Regions from separate parts of the Kribbella sp. NPDC059898 genome, predicted to be linked through region 2. Evidence: riboswitches for the same ligand, from Rfam matches in the RefSeq annotation. Region 2 holds a riboswitch; each other region holds the start of a gene.
The links. Region 2 has a riboswitch for thiamine pyrophosphate ahead of thiC (phosphomethylpyrimidine synthase ThiC). Riboswitches for the same ligand answer to the same signal wherever they lie in the genome.
Positions count from the first base shown of each region.

Region 1: another riboswitch for thiamine pyrophosphate. It lies ahead of thiS (sulfur carrier protein ThiS); the one in region 2 lies ahead of thiC (phosphomethylpyrimidine synthase ThiC).
Region 3: another riboswitch for thiamine pyrophosphate. It lies ahead of ACFV9C_RS02710 (purine-cytosine permease family protein); the one in region 2 lies ahead of thiC (phosphomethylpyrimidine synthase ThiC).

Region 1 is NZ_JBHWKR010000029.1:9,023-13,660, reverse strand. Features, by position in the region: gene ACFV9C_RS43630 (DUF5937 family protein) at 1-684, shown strand, start outside; gene ACFV9C_RS43625 (glycosyl hydrolase) at 772-3,330, shown strand; TPP riboswitch at 3,382-3,491, shown strand; gene thiS (sulfur carrier protein ThiS) at 3,483-3,686, shown strand; gene ACFV9C_RS43615 (thiazole synthase) at 3,688-4,461, shown strand; gene ACFV9C_RS43610 (DUF6807 family protein) at 4,436-4,638, opposite strand, start outside.
Region 2 is NZ_JBHWKR010000017.1:143,206-147,843, reverse strand. Features, by position in the region: gene ACFV9C_RS37865 (anion permease) at 1-1,023, shown strand, start outside; gene ACFV9C_RS37860 (hypothetical protein) at 1,037-1,270, shown strand; gene ACFV9C_RS37855 (hypothetical protein) at 1,271-1,795, opposite strand; gene ACFV9C_RS37850 (lysophospholipid acyltransferase family protein) at 1,912-2,664, opposite strand; TPP riboswitch at 2,692-2,822, shown strand; gene thiC (phosphomethylpyrimidine synthase ThiC) at 2,814-4,415, shown strand; gene ACFV9C_RS37840 (transposase) at 4,546-4,638, shown strand, end outside.
Region 3 is NZ_JBHWKR010000001.1:545,373-550,010, reverse strand. Features, by position in the region: gene ACFV9C_RS02725 (methylated-DNA--[protein]-cysteine S-methyltransferase) at 1-239, shown strand, start outside; gene ACFV9C_RS02720 (class I SAM-dependent methyltransferase) at 327-1,010, opposite strand; gene ACFV9C_RS02715 (flavodoxin family protein) at 1,367-2,071, shown strand; gene ACFV9C_RS02710 (purine-cytosine permease family protein) at 2,068-3,390, opposite strand; TPP riboswitch at 3,386-3,502, opposite strand; gene ACFV9C_RS02705 (alpha/beta fold hydrolase) at 3,522-4,184, opposite strand; gene ACFV9C_RS02700 (hypothetical protein) at 4,181-4,638, opposite strand, start outside.

The DNA of each region.
Region 1 (4,638 bases), on a different contig from region 2:
ATCGCCGCCGTGGACCAGGACACGTTCAAGAAGCAGCTCATAGCCGTGAACGGCGAGCTGCCGGAAGCCCTGACCGTCGACAGGGTGGTCGACGCGCTCAGCGAGTACTGGCAGGCCATGATGGCGCCGTACTGGAACCGAATGCGGACCCTGCTCTCCGCCGACATCAGCTACCGCGGCCACGTCCTCACGCAGCACGGCACCGGCGTAATGCTCAACGGGCTAGGCCCCGCCATCAGCTACGCGGACGGTCTGCTCAAGGTCGACAGGGTCGCCGCACTGAGCCGTCAAGAGGACATCAACGGTCGCGGTCTCGTACTCCAGCCGACCCTCTTCGGCCCGCACGCTGTCATCCCGTTCGAACCGGGCGCCGATCCGCTCCTCGGCTACCCGCCACGCGGCCAGGCGAACCTGTGGTCCGTCGTTGAGCCCCCGTCCCATCAAGACCTGGCCCAACTGATCGGTACGCCGCGGGCGCGCATCCTCGACCTGCTGACGCATCCCCGCACCACGACCGACCTGGCCGGCGAGCTCCAGGTCACCCCGTCCGCGGTCAGCCAGCACCTCCAACTGCTCCGCCGTACCGGGCTGGTCGAGCCGCAGCGCACCGGCAAGCAGGTCCTCTACCGCCCTACCGAACTCGCCGCGTTGCTCACCGGTAGCGAACCGTTGACACCGCCGTAACGACCGGTAATAGTTCTGCGAAAGAGATTTCGCACCAACGTCGTGGCAGCCGACGTCCCACAAAACCGCCCTGAAACAGGAGTCGGCATGAGACGTACTGTTGCGCTCGTTCTCGGAGTTCTCCTCCTCGGCATCGGCACCATCACCCCGGCCCACGCCGCGACCCTCGCCCTCACCCCGATCACCGTCGGCAACGTGTTCACCGACGGCCAGCCGGTCAAGGTCGGCCTGAGTACGGACGCGTCATCCGTGACCTGGTCGGCCGCCGACGTCAACGGCACCCTCGTCGCGAGCGGCAGCCAGGCCGCCGCGAGTACCTTGCAGGTCGCGGTGACCACCCGCGGCTGGTACGAACTCACCGTCCAAGCGGGTACGGCGACCGCCAAGACGACCTTCGCCATCCTCAGCCCGGTCAGTACGGCGCCGGTCGCCGGCCTCACCACCAACCGGGTCGGTGACTTCGAGAGCACGGCCGAAGGCTGGACGTTCTACCCGGGCAGCGAGTTCCCCGGCGCTACCGGGAGCTTCGCGCTCGACACTACCGACAACCACTCCGGTACGAGTTCCGGCAAGCTGTCCGGCGACTTCAGCGCCGGCGGTGCGTACGTCAGCGTCAACCGCACACTCCCGTCGGTGGCGGCGACCAGCGTGAGCTTCTGGGCGAAGACCTCGAACCTGTCGTTCCTCACGTTCCGCGTCACCGACTCGACCGGCCAGGTGCACCAGCAGCGCCTGACGTTGTCAGGGGCAACCGATTGGCAGCCCCTCACGGTCGCCCGCTTCGACGGCGGCAAGCAGTACAGCCACTTCGGCGGCGCTAACGACGGCGTGTGGCACGGCCCTGCCAAGCAGGTCGAGATCATCCTCGACAAGGGCGCGATCAGCGGCGCCACGAGCAGCAGCGTCAACCTCGACGATCTGACGCTCAACGCGCCGGCCGCGGCACCTACTACTCCGCTGGGCGACTACGAGAGTGCTGCGGAGGGTTGGTCGTTCTACCCGGGCAGCGAGTTCCCGGGCGCGACCGGCAGCCTCAGCTACGACACCGCGTCGCCGCAGTCCGGCGCGCAGTCCGCCAAGCTCAGCGGCGACTTCACCGGCGGCGGCAACTACGTCGCGCTCCAACGCACCTTCGTCCCGATCGACCTCAAAGCCCTTGATCTATGGGTGAAATCGAGCCAGGTATCCTCGATCGGTCTGCGGCTCACGGACGCGACCGGCCAGGTCCACCAGCAGCGCCTGGCGGTGTCCGGGTCCGCCTGGCAGCACCTCAGCGTCACCCAGTTCGACCACGGCACCGGGTACCTGCACTTCGGCGGCGCCGACGACGGCATCTGGCACGGCCCGGCGAAGGCGATCATGCTGACGCTGGACAAGAGCGCGATCCTCAACAGCGGTACGTCGGCAGCAGTCAACGTCGACGCGGTCGCCGCGACCACGGCCCCGACGTACCAGGGAGCCGGCACGCACTTCGGAGCTACGTGGAACCAGGACGTGATGCCGCTGCTCGCACAGTCCGGGGCGCGGACCGCGCGCGACGAGGCGAAATGGGCGGACATCGAGACCACCGTCGGCAGCTACACGTTCCCGGCGAAGTTCACGTCGTACCAGCAGGCCTTCCAGTCCAACGGGATCGACCCGCTGCTGATCGCGGACTACGGCAACGCCAAGTACGACGACGTCGCGGGCGACCCCTTCGACGCGCCGTTCACCGACGCAGGCAGGGCCGGGTTCGCGAACTACGCGGACGCGCTCGCGAGCCAGTACCCGCAGGTGAAGAACCTGGCGATCTGGAACGAGTGGGACGTGAACGCCGCCGGGCCGTCCAACTTCACCCCGGACAGTTACCTGGCGTTGCTCAAGGCAACGTATCCGAAGCTGAAGGCGAACCACCCGGGGCTGACGATCGTCGGCGGTGGGGACACCGACGTCACGCAGCAGGCGTGGATCCAGCAGTTCTGTCAGCTCGGTGGGCTGAAGTACCTCGACGTGGTGTCGGTACACCCGTACAACTACCTGAACGCGCCCGAGAGCCTCGGCACCTTCCTCGACCAGGTGCGGGCGACGATCCGGCAGTACAACGGCGGTGTCGACAAACCGATCTGGATCACCGAGGCCGGCTGGTACACCGGTGCCGGCAGCGCCGCGCCGGTCAGCGAGCCCACGCAGGCGATGTACGTCGCCCGCGAGATGCTCAACGTCCCCGGGCACGACGTCGACCGGTTCTACCTGTACGACTTCAAGAACGACGGCATCAACCCCGCCGACCAGGAGAACAACTTCGGGCTGGTGCACAACGAGGCGGACGCGCTCGGCGCCTACACGCCGAAACCGTCGTACGTCGCCTACGCGACAGCCGCTCGTCAGCTCCGCGGCGCGACGTTCCTCGGCAAGGAGTACCCGGGCAACGGGCTGATCGACCAGGTGTACGCGGCCAATGACGGCACGCCGTTCCGCGCGATCTGGGCCGCCTCCGGCGCGAACACGACCGTCACGGTCAACGCGACCGGCCCGGTGCAGGTCACCAGCCTGTACGGCCTCCCGTACACCCTGACCCCGAACGCGAACGGTCAGGTCACGGTCACCGTCGGCACCTGGCCGACGTACATCTCCGGCTCGGCCGTAACCTCCGTGACGGCACCGTAGCGTCCACGCCACCCTCCCGATCCTGAAACGGTCGGGAGGGTGAGCTACAGTCGAGATGTCCGCGGGAGCTTGCAGGGAGTGGGCTGAGAGGGTGGCTGCCGTCACCGACCGCTGAACCTGAATCGGGTAATTCCGGCGTAGGGAGGAGCGGGATGGAATCCGTCTGGGTGAACGGTACGGCGGTCGACGGGCCGGCCGGGAAGTCGGTGGCCGAACTGGTCGCGGAGTTCTCCGACCGGAGCACCGGGATCGCGGTCGCGGTGAATCAGAACGTGCTGACCAGGGCCGAGTGGGCGCAGACCACGGTCCGCCCGGGCGACCGGGTCGAGATCGTCAGCGCGACGCAGGGAGGCTGAGATGGACGATCCCCTCGAGCTCGGCGGGCGGACGTACGCCTCCCGGCTGATCATGGGTACCGGCGGTGCCGCCAACCTGGAGGTGCTGGAGGAGGCATTGGTTGCCTCCGGCACCCAACTCACCACGGTCGCGATGCGCCGGCTCGGCACCGGCCACGAAGGCTCGGTGCTCGACGTACTGAAGAAGCACGGCATCGACGTCCTGCCGAACACGGCCGGCTGCCACACCGCCGCCGAGGCCGTCCTGACCGCGAAGCTCGCCCGCGAGGCGCTGGAGACCGACCTGATCAAGGTCGAGGTGGTCGCCGACGACCACCTGCTGCTGCCGGACCCGATCGAGCTGCTGGATGCCGTGGAGGCCTTGGTGGCGGACGGTTTCACGGTCCTCCCCTACACCAACGACGACCCGATCCTGGCCCGCCGCCTGGAGCAGGCGGGGTGCGCGGCGGTCATGCCGTTGGCCGCACCCATCGGTTCGGCGCTCGGCATCCGGAACCCGCACAACCTCGCGCTGATCGCCGAGGCCGCGAACGTCCCGGTGGTGGTCGACGCCGGCATCGGTACGGCGAGTGACGCCGCGCTCGCGATGGAGCTCGGCTGCGACGCGGTGATGCTGGCGACCCCGGTGACCCGCGCCGAGAAGCCCGCGCTGATGGCCGCCGCGATGCGCGACGCCGTCTCCGCCGGCCGGAACGCCCGCCTCGCCGGACGCGTCCCGCGCCGCTGGCAGTCCGCGCTCGCGTCGTCGCCTACAACTGGTCTGCCAGCCTTTTAGCGTCCGCCGCCTCCAGCGACCGATCCAGGAGTACTGCGGTCAACGACAACGTCAGCTCCTGGTTCGGTTGCAGCACCAACGGCTCGTCCCACGCCAGCGCTGGGCACACGCCGACGTACTCCGAGACCCGCAGGAACCACGGCCGTACGTGCTCGGGCTGGACCAGCAGCAGGCTCA
Region 2 (4,638 bases):
CTCAAGCCGAAGGTCGCGGTCGCGGTGTCCGCGGTGCTGAACCTGGTCGGCGCGTTCATCTCCACCGAGGTGGCCAAGACGATCTCGAGCGGCATCGTCGACGACGCCAAGGTGACCGTCCCGGTGATCTTCGGCGGCCTGGTCGGCGCCATCCTGTGGAACCTGATGACCTGGTACGTCGGCCTGCCGAGCTCCTCGTCGCACGCGCTCTTCGGCGGGCTGATCGGCGCGACCTGGATCGCGTCCGGGAGCAGTGCCGTACATTTCGGCACCGTCGTACAGAAGATCATCATCCCGGCCGTCGCGGCCCCGATCGTGGCCGGTGTGGTCGCGCTGCTCGGGACCTTCCTGGCGTACAAGATCACCGCGCGGGCCCGGAAGAAGTCGGTCGAGGACGGGTTCCGCGCCGGCCAGATCGCGTCCGCCTCACTGGTGTCGCTGGCGCACGGCACCGGTGACGCGCAGAAGACGATGGGTGTCATCACGCTGGTGCTGATCACGTCGGGCAGCCTGCACTCCGGCGCCCGGCCGCCGATCTGGGTGATCCTGGCGGCCGGTACGGCGATCGCGCTCGGCACCTACCTCGGCGGCTGGCGGATCATCCGGACGATGGGCAAGGGCCTGGCCGAGATCGAGTCGCCGCAGGGCTTCGCCGCGGAGACCAGCTCCACGTCGGTGCTGCTGATCTCGTCGCACCTGGGCTTCCCGCTGTCCACCACGCAGGTCTGCTCCGGCAGCATCCTCGGCGCGGGTCTCGGCAAGCGGCTCGCCGAGGTGCGCTGGACGGTCGCCGGCCGGATGGCCGTGGCCTGGCTGCTGACGCTGCCGGCCGCCGCGATCGTCGGCGCGCTGGCCGGCGAGGTGGCGGACTCCGGCAACCTCGGCGTCGTGATCATCGCCGTCCTGGCGATCGCCGCCGGTGGCGCGATCTACGCGGCCTCCCGGCGCCGCCCGGTGACCTCGGACAACGTCAACGAGTACCCGAGCTCGACCCCCGCCGCGACCACGCCCGCGGCGGCCTGAGAGGAGTACGGCGATGCACATCAACTGGAGTGCCCTCGGTGAGGTCGCGCTGGTCAGCCTGATCTTCGGCGTCGGCCTGGCGGTGCTGTTCGCGTTCGGAGTCACCGCGATGTCGCGGCGTGCGGTCGCGATCGACGAGAAGTGGCAGCCGTCGTTCGTGGACACGGGCGTTGCTGCGCTGTGTTTCGCGGCCTGCCTCGCGGCTGTGCTCTACGGGCTGTACCTGATCATCCCGCAGTTCCACTAGCTAGCGGTTCCAGCGGCGTACAGCCTTGGCGACGTCCCTAGCGCGGATGGAGCCGAGGTTGTACTCCCATGCGGCCAGCAGGCGGCTGCCGAGCACCTCTGCGTCCAGGAACGTGCGTGGGCGTACGGCGACCGCCCAGGTGGCCGCGGCCGCGTGCCCCTGCTGGTGGAGCAGGTGGTCGACGGTGGCCTCGATAAGGGTGCTCTGCTCGTCCGGCAGGCCGTCCGTGGCCCATTCCTGGACGATCTGCGGGTCGTCGGCCGTCATCCGCGCCAGGTAGGTCAGCGGGCCGCGCCAGAAGCCCTTGCTGCCGATGCTGTCCAGCGTCTCCAGCGGGAACCACCCGTTCTGGTTGCGCCGGCCGTTCACCGCGGACTCGATCTCGCGGGCGCGGTCGGCGGACAGGTCCCGGGTCGCCCAGTCCACGAAGTACGCGCCCGCGTCCGGGATGTGCTCGGCCACGTGCGGCGCAGGCGTCAGCGCACCGGGCTCGAAAAGATGGAGCTCTTCCGGTGAATCGAACACTTCCCTGCCCCCGCCTGCTCGAGTACGCGGGCCGCCGCGGCCGCCCACCGAACAGGAACCCCCCAGGTACCTGTTACCTCAACGAGTGCTTTCGTACCCTCGATCCGCCCCGAGGGTCAAGAGCTTCTCCGCCGTTCGGCCCGTCGCTCGAGCTCCTCGCGGTCCAGCCGCTCGGCCTCCTCCGGGGTCGGCGCGCCGCCGCCGTACGCGGCCGGCAGCCACCAGGCGCCCTGCGGCTGCTCCGGGTACCCGCGGATGCTCTCGTCGAGCATCCCGGCCATCGTCGAGCGCAGCCGGGTGGTGGCCTCGGCCGGGTCGTCGTCCGGCGTCACGGTGAGCGGAGCGCCGATGCTGATCGAGATCGGGCGGTGCCGCGTGAAGTCCCGCGGGTGGTCCTTGGTGAACATCCGCTGGGTGCCCCACAGGATCATCGGCAGTACCGGTACGCCGGCCTCCGCCGCCAGCCGGACCGTGCCGGACTTGAACTCCTTCAGCTCGAACGACCGGCTGATCGTCGCCTCCGGGAACACGCCGACCAGCTCGCCGGCCCGTAGGTAGTCGACGGCCGTCCGGTACGACGCCGCGCCCGCCTCCCGGTCCACCGGGATGTGGTGCATCCCCCGCATCAACGGACCGGAGTACCGGTTCCGGAACAGCACCTCTTTGGCCATGAAGCGGACGAGCCGCTTGGCGGGCACCGCGCCGTACCCGCCGAGGATGAAGTCGACGTAGCTGATGTGGTTGATCGCGATCAGTGCGCCGCCGGTGTGCGGGACGTGCTCGGTCCCGGTCCGGCGGATCTTCAGATCCAGGGCCAAGAAGGCGGTCTTGGCGAAGCCGATGACGGGTGGGTACACGAGGTCTCGCATGACCCGATTATGGTGGGCGCTGACAACTACAGACCGCGGGAGCTCGCACCGTAGTGGGCTGAGAGGGCGGCTGGACCCAGGAATCTGACCTGGCCGGCGCCGCCGACCGCAGAACCTGTCCGGGTAATTCCGGCGTAGGGAGCAGCAGCATGGTCACTGTCAGCACCGGTCCGATCTCGGGGTCGGAGAAGATCTATCGCGGCGAGCTCGGCGTACCGGCGCGGCGCGTCAACCTCACCAACGGCGAGTACTTCGACCTCTACGACACCTCGGGTCCGTACACCGACGCGTCCGCGCGGATCGACGTACAGGCCGGTCTGCCGCCGTTGCGGCGGAACTGGATCGCCGGGCGCTCCGGGCTGACCCAGCTCGGGCACGCGCGGGCCGGGACGATCACCGAGGAGATGCGGTACGTCGCCGTCCGGGAAGGGCTGGAGCCGGAGTTCGTCCGGGCGGAGGTGGCGCGCGGCCGGGCGGTGATCCCGGCGAACCGTTGCCACCCGGAGAGCGAACCGATGATCATCGGGAAGAAGTTCCTGGTGAAGGTGAACGCGAACATCGGCAACTCGGCCGTGTCCTCCTCGATCGAGGACGAGGTCGAGAAGCTGGTCTGGGCGACCCGGTGGGGCGCGGACACGGTGATGGACCTGTCCACCGGGAAGAACATCCACGAGACCCGCGAGTGGATCCTGCGGAACTCGCCGGTGCCGATCGGTACGGTCCCGCTCTACCAGGCGCTGGAGAAGGTGAAGGGCGATCCGGCGGCGCTGTCGTGGGAGGTGTACCGCGACACCGTGATCGAGCAGTGCGAGCAGGGCGTCGACTACATGACCGTGCACGCCGGCGTCCTGCTGCGGTACGTGCCGCTGACCGCGCGGCGGATCACCGGGATCGTGTCGCGGGGCGGTTCGATCATGGCGGCGTGGTGCCTCGCGCATCACCAGGAGTCCTTCCTGTACACGCATTTCGCGGAGCTGTGCGAGATCCTGCGGGAGTACGACGTGACGTTCTCGCTCGGCGACGGGCTGCGGCCCGGGTGTATCGCGGACGCGAACGACGAGGCGCAGTTCGCCGAGCTGCGGACGCTGGGGGAGCTGACCCGGATCGCCTGGGAGCACGACGTACAGGTGATGATCGAGGGGCCGGGACACGTGCCCATGCACAAGATCGCCGAGAACGTGCGGCTCGAGGAGGAGCTGTGCGGCGAGGCGCCGTTCTACACCTTGGGGCCGTTGGCAACTGATGTGGCGCCGGCCTACGACCACATCACGTCGGCGATCGGCGCGGCGCAGATCGGCTGGCTGGGTACGGCGATGCTCTGCTACGTCACGCCCAAGGAACACCTCGGCCTGCCGGACCGCGACGACGTGAAGACCGGTGTGATCACGTACAAGATCGCTGCCCACGCGGCCGATCTGGCGAAGGAGCATCCCGGCGCGCAGGCCTGGGACGACACGTTGTCCAAGGCAAGGTTCGAGTTCCGCTGGGAGGACCAGTTCAACCTCTCCCTGGATCCCGACACCGCGCGCTCCTTCCACGACGAGACCCTGCCCGCCGAGCCCGCGAAGACCGCACACTTCTGCTCGATGTGCGGCCCGAAGTTCTGCTCGATGCGCATCACCGCCGACATCCGCAAGTACGCCGAAGAACGCGGCCTGACCTCGACCGAAGCCATCGAAGCCGGCTTCGCCGAAATGTCCGACACGTTCCGCTCCACCGACCAGAAGCTCTACCTGCCGATCGCGGACTGACCGCGGCCCCGGTCCGGCCCGGCCCCTCGGGCCGGACACGGGGAGTGATCGGGGTGAATCGGTTCAGGTTCTGGCCTTCACTCTGAGTGAATAAGGTTGTAGCCTTAACCCATCGGAAGGAGGTCGGGTGATGGTGTTCGTACTCACGGTAGATCAGCGGGGCAGCCGAAGCACGAGTGATCTCGTACCCGAGCTGCTGACCGCCCTGAACCACCGGCCGCGG
Region 3 (4,638 bases), on a different contig from region 2:
TCGTGCTCGAGGACCTGCCCGAGCACACCAGCTACGGGCGGACCACGACGTACGGTGCCGTTGCCGTCGGCATCGACAAGCCGAAGGCGGCCCGCGCGGTCGGTACGGCGCTGGGCGCGAACCCGGTGTGCGTCGTACTGCCGTGCCACCGAGTGATCGGCGCGAACGGCGCGCTCACCGGATACGCGGGCGGGCTGGACGCGAAACGCTTCTTGCTGAACCTGGAAGCAAAAAGCTGACATTTCCGGAGTCGTCCGGAATGGATCTAGACTCGACCGACAAGGAGCAGATCCCCAGTGTGGAGTGGGGATCTGCTTCTTTACACGTCAGCTAGCTGCGGGGGCGTGGATCTCGAGGATCAGCCGGCGCCGGCCGCCCCAGTCGCGCTTGTAGACCTTGTAGTCGTCGATCCCGGCGGCCGCGCACAGCCGGCCGTAGCTGATCTCGTCGTGGATGAAGTGCACGCTGCTGCGGTTGTCGTCGTGCTCGGTGGTGACGATCCGGTGCTCCGGCCCCTGGCGCATCCCGTTGGCGATCTCACCCGCGGTCGCCGGCCCCCACACCGGCCCCTCGATGATCGCGATCCCGCCCGGCTTCAGCACCCGGGAGATCTCGCAGATCGTGGAGATCTGCTCATCCTCGGCGAACAGCTCATGGAACGCCGTCCACAAGCAGATCACCGCGTCGAACGAGTCCCACCTGTACGGCAGGTCCGTCATCGACCCGATCGCCCAGTCGATCGCGAGCTCCTCCTCGGCAGCCTGCGCCCGCCCGGCCTCGAGCAGGTTCGGCGAGATGTCCAGCGCGCGAACCACCTTCCCGGCGCGTCGCAGCGGCAGCGAGATCCGCCCGTACCCACAACACAGGTCCAGCACGGTCTCCCGCCCGACCAGCAGCTCCTCGACCGCCTTGACGATCACCGCGTCCCGCTCAGGCGACGTACGCGCGGCCAACCCATCGGCCCCTAGTTCCGCGTACTCGGCCCGGCTACGCAGTGCGGAGTTCAGCATGAGCGCCAGTATCCCGTTCCGCCCGGGTCAGTTGTCCAGCGCCCATCAGTAAGACGAAGGTTCTACGGCCCGCGGTGCTCCGCCCGGCTCCTCCGTCGCCGCGCTACGCCCCGCTCCCACCCACCCCGGGCTCAGCCTCCGTACTACGGGCGGCCGCGCAAACCCGGCGGCACCCGCCGCACAGCTCGACCACTCACCTCACGAGCGGCCAGCCGAACCACCTTGACGACCACGCACGCCGGACGCAGGCCGCGGCGGACGGCGTACTTGGGGGACGCGTTCAGGTCAGATGTTTCTCGCCACGTAATGTCGAACCTTCGGCTCGGCGCGCACACTTGGTGCGGGGAGGAGCCGAGATGACGACGTACGACGATCTGAGCGCGCTTTTCATCAACTGCACGTTGAAGCGGTCCCCGGAGCGTAGCAATACCGAGGGGTTGGTGGAGGTGAGCCGGCGGATCATGGACAAGCAGGGGGTCGCGACCGAGGTGGTGCGGGCCGTGGACCATGACATCGCGACCGGGGTCTGGCCGGATATGACCGAGCATGGGTGGGCGAGCGACGCCTGGCCTGCGATTCAGGCGAAGGTGATGGCGGCCGACATCCTGGTGATCGCGGGACCGATCTGGCTCGGTGACAACAGTTCGGTGACCAAGCGGGTGATCGAGCGCCTGTACGGCAACTCGTCGATCCTCAACGAGCACGGGCAGTACGCGTACTACGGGCGTGTCGGCGGCTGTCTGATCACCGGGAACGAGGACGGGGTGAAGCATTGCGCGATGAACGTCCTCTACTCGCTGCAGCACCTCGGGTACACGATCCCGCCGCAGGCCGATGCCGGGTGGATCGGTGCGGCCGGGCCGGGACCGTCGTACCTGGATGAGGGATCCGGCGGACCGGAGAACGACTTCACGAACCGGAACACCACGTTCATGACCTGGAACTTGTTGCACCTGGCAAGGATGCTCAAGGACGCCGGCGGCCTCCCGGCGCACGGCAACCAGCGGTCCGAGTGGGACGCCGGCTGCCGCTTCGACTTCGAGAACCCCGAGTACCGCTAGGCGACCGGCCGCCGGATCCGGCCGAGCAGGACGGCGGCGAGCATCGAGACGAGGATCGAGGTGTACGTCGCGCCGAGCCAGCCCGGGACCGGGTGGTGGTTGAAGAGGGCCTGCTGGATCTTGGTCCAGAACGGGGACCATCCGGCTACGGTGCCCGGGTTCACCAGCTGGTAGGCGATGAAGCCGATCAGCCAGGCGACGGCGGGTTGCCAGCGGAACTTCGCCGTACTCGAGACATCCCACTTCATCTTGCTCACCAGGAAGAAGTCGGCGATCGCGACCGCGAACAACGGAATGAAGACCGACCCAATCAGGTAGAGGAACTGGGTGTAGTTGCCTAGGTCGATGAACATCGCGATGCCGGTGGCAACGGCTCCGATGGCGACCGAGATCCAGCGGCGGTCGATGTGCCCGATCAGGTTGTGCAGGGACATGGTCGTCGAGTAGACGTTCGCGTAGGCCTCGTCGACCTCGTCCACCAGCAGGACGAAGAGCGCGATCGCGCCGGCCGGCAGGGTGACGAGGGCGGTGATCACGTTGTCCGTGTTCGTCTGCAGGGTCGCCACCGCGAACACGCCGAGCGCGTAGTAGATGATCGCGGCCAGGCCGTAGCCGAGCGCGGAGCTGCTGAACGCCGCCTTGTTCGTACGCGAGTGCCGGGTGTAGTCGGCGGCCAGCGGGGCGAACGACACCACGCCGGCTGCGGCCAGGTCGACCGCGGGCCAGAAGCCGTACACGTTGTCCTGCGGCAGAGCGTGCACCGGCCTGGTGAGTACCTGGACGAAGAGGTACGCCGAGGCGAGCAGCACCAGCCAGACCATGAACTTCCGCAGCAGCTTCACGCTGCCGAGCGGGCGAACGGCCATCGAGGTGGCGACCAACCCGGCCAGCAGGACGAACAGCCAGCGCCATTTCGGACCTGTCACCGCGACCGCGGCCTGCGAGATCACGATGATCTCCATCGTCGCCCAGCCGATGTTCTGCGCGATGTTCAGTACGGTCGGTGCCATCGATCCGCGCCGTCCGAAGATGCCCCGGAGTGCGGCCATCGCGGGCGCGCCGGTGTGCGAGCCGAACACGGCCGAGCCGCCGAGTACGAGAGCGCCGAGCCCGCAGCCCACGACGATCGCGAGCAGCCCCTGGGCCAATGACCCGGTGTACGCCGCCACCAGTGCACCGGTGACCGGTCCGAACAGCGAGATCCCGAGGTTCGCCCAGAGGGTGAACTGCGGGAAGAACCCGAGCGTGCGCGGCGCGTCGGTGGTCAGGACCAGCGGCGCCTCGATCGTGCCGGCAGGACGAACAGTCGTATCGGTCATGAGTGACCCCACTCCCTACGCCGGCATTACCCGGTCAGGTTCAGGCGGTCGGCGACCCAGCTGTCGCCCTCTCAGCCCGCGCTTCTCGGTGCGAGCTCCCGCATAAGGTTTGTGCCGCTGAGTTTAACTCGTCAGCTACCTGAGGGAAGAGCGGCCGCTCGTTCTATGAGAGCGGCCAGCTCCGGGCCGTTCGTCACGACCGGCATGTGGGCGCCGGTGTCCAGCGTGCGGGCCTCGCCGTGGCTGAGCTCAGCGAGCCGGTCGACCCACTCCGCGGTGGAGAGCAGGTCATGCCTGCCACGGACGACCAGTACGGGCGCCTTGACCCGGGAGATGACCTCCGCCAGGTCGTGGTGGCGGGCCGCCTCGGCAGCTCTCGCGATCGACGGCAGCGTCGTACGGGCGTACTGCGGGGTCACCGTACGGATGAGCTTGGGCGAGTCGGGTACGGCGGAGCCCAGCCAGCGGACGGCCCGGTCGACCCAGCTGGACATCCGGGCGTCACCGGCCGGGGCGATCAGCACCACGGCGTGCATCAGTTCCGGGTAGCGGACCGCGGTCTCGACGACGATCTGGCAGCTGGCCGAGTGACCGACCAGGACCGCCCGCTCGCGGATCTTGTCCGCCAGCGCGACCGCGAGCGCCCGCGGGTGCAGGTCCTCCCGCGAGCCCGCCGGTTCGCCGTACCCGGGAAGTGTGACCACGTGGTACGGCGTGGTGAGGTGTTCGACTGTCCGCGCGTACGACTCGGGGCCGAGGCCCAGACCGGGGACGAGGACGACGGGTGCGCTCACTCCCAGGGAGCCTTGGCCGGCGGCGCCTTGACGACCGGGTTCGGTAGGTCGGGGCGCAGTTCGCGGTACCCGAGGAAGAACCCGACGGCGAGGAGCAGCAGCCCGAAGCCGCCCCAGCCGTACGCCGCGGGCAGCCGGTGGACCGCGCCGTCGTTCCCGCCGAGGCCGGTGGACAGCACGATGATCAGCCAGACCAGGATCGGGATCGCGGACACCGCGACGGCCAGCAGACCGACCAGCTCGGGCGGCTTCGGGTTGATGCCGGTCTTCCGGCGGGCGAGCAGGTCGCGGACCCACATCACCAGCCCGGCGACACCGACGACCACGAGCAGCAGCTGGCCGATCGCGTCCAGTACGTCGGTGCGGAGCGGGTGGTTGAGCGGTGAGCCCGGCGCCTGGGAGATCTCGCGGAGCGCGACGCGTTGGACCGTCAGGACGAGCAGGCCGTAGATCG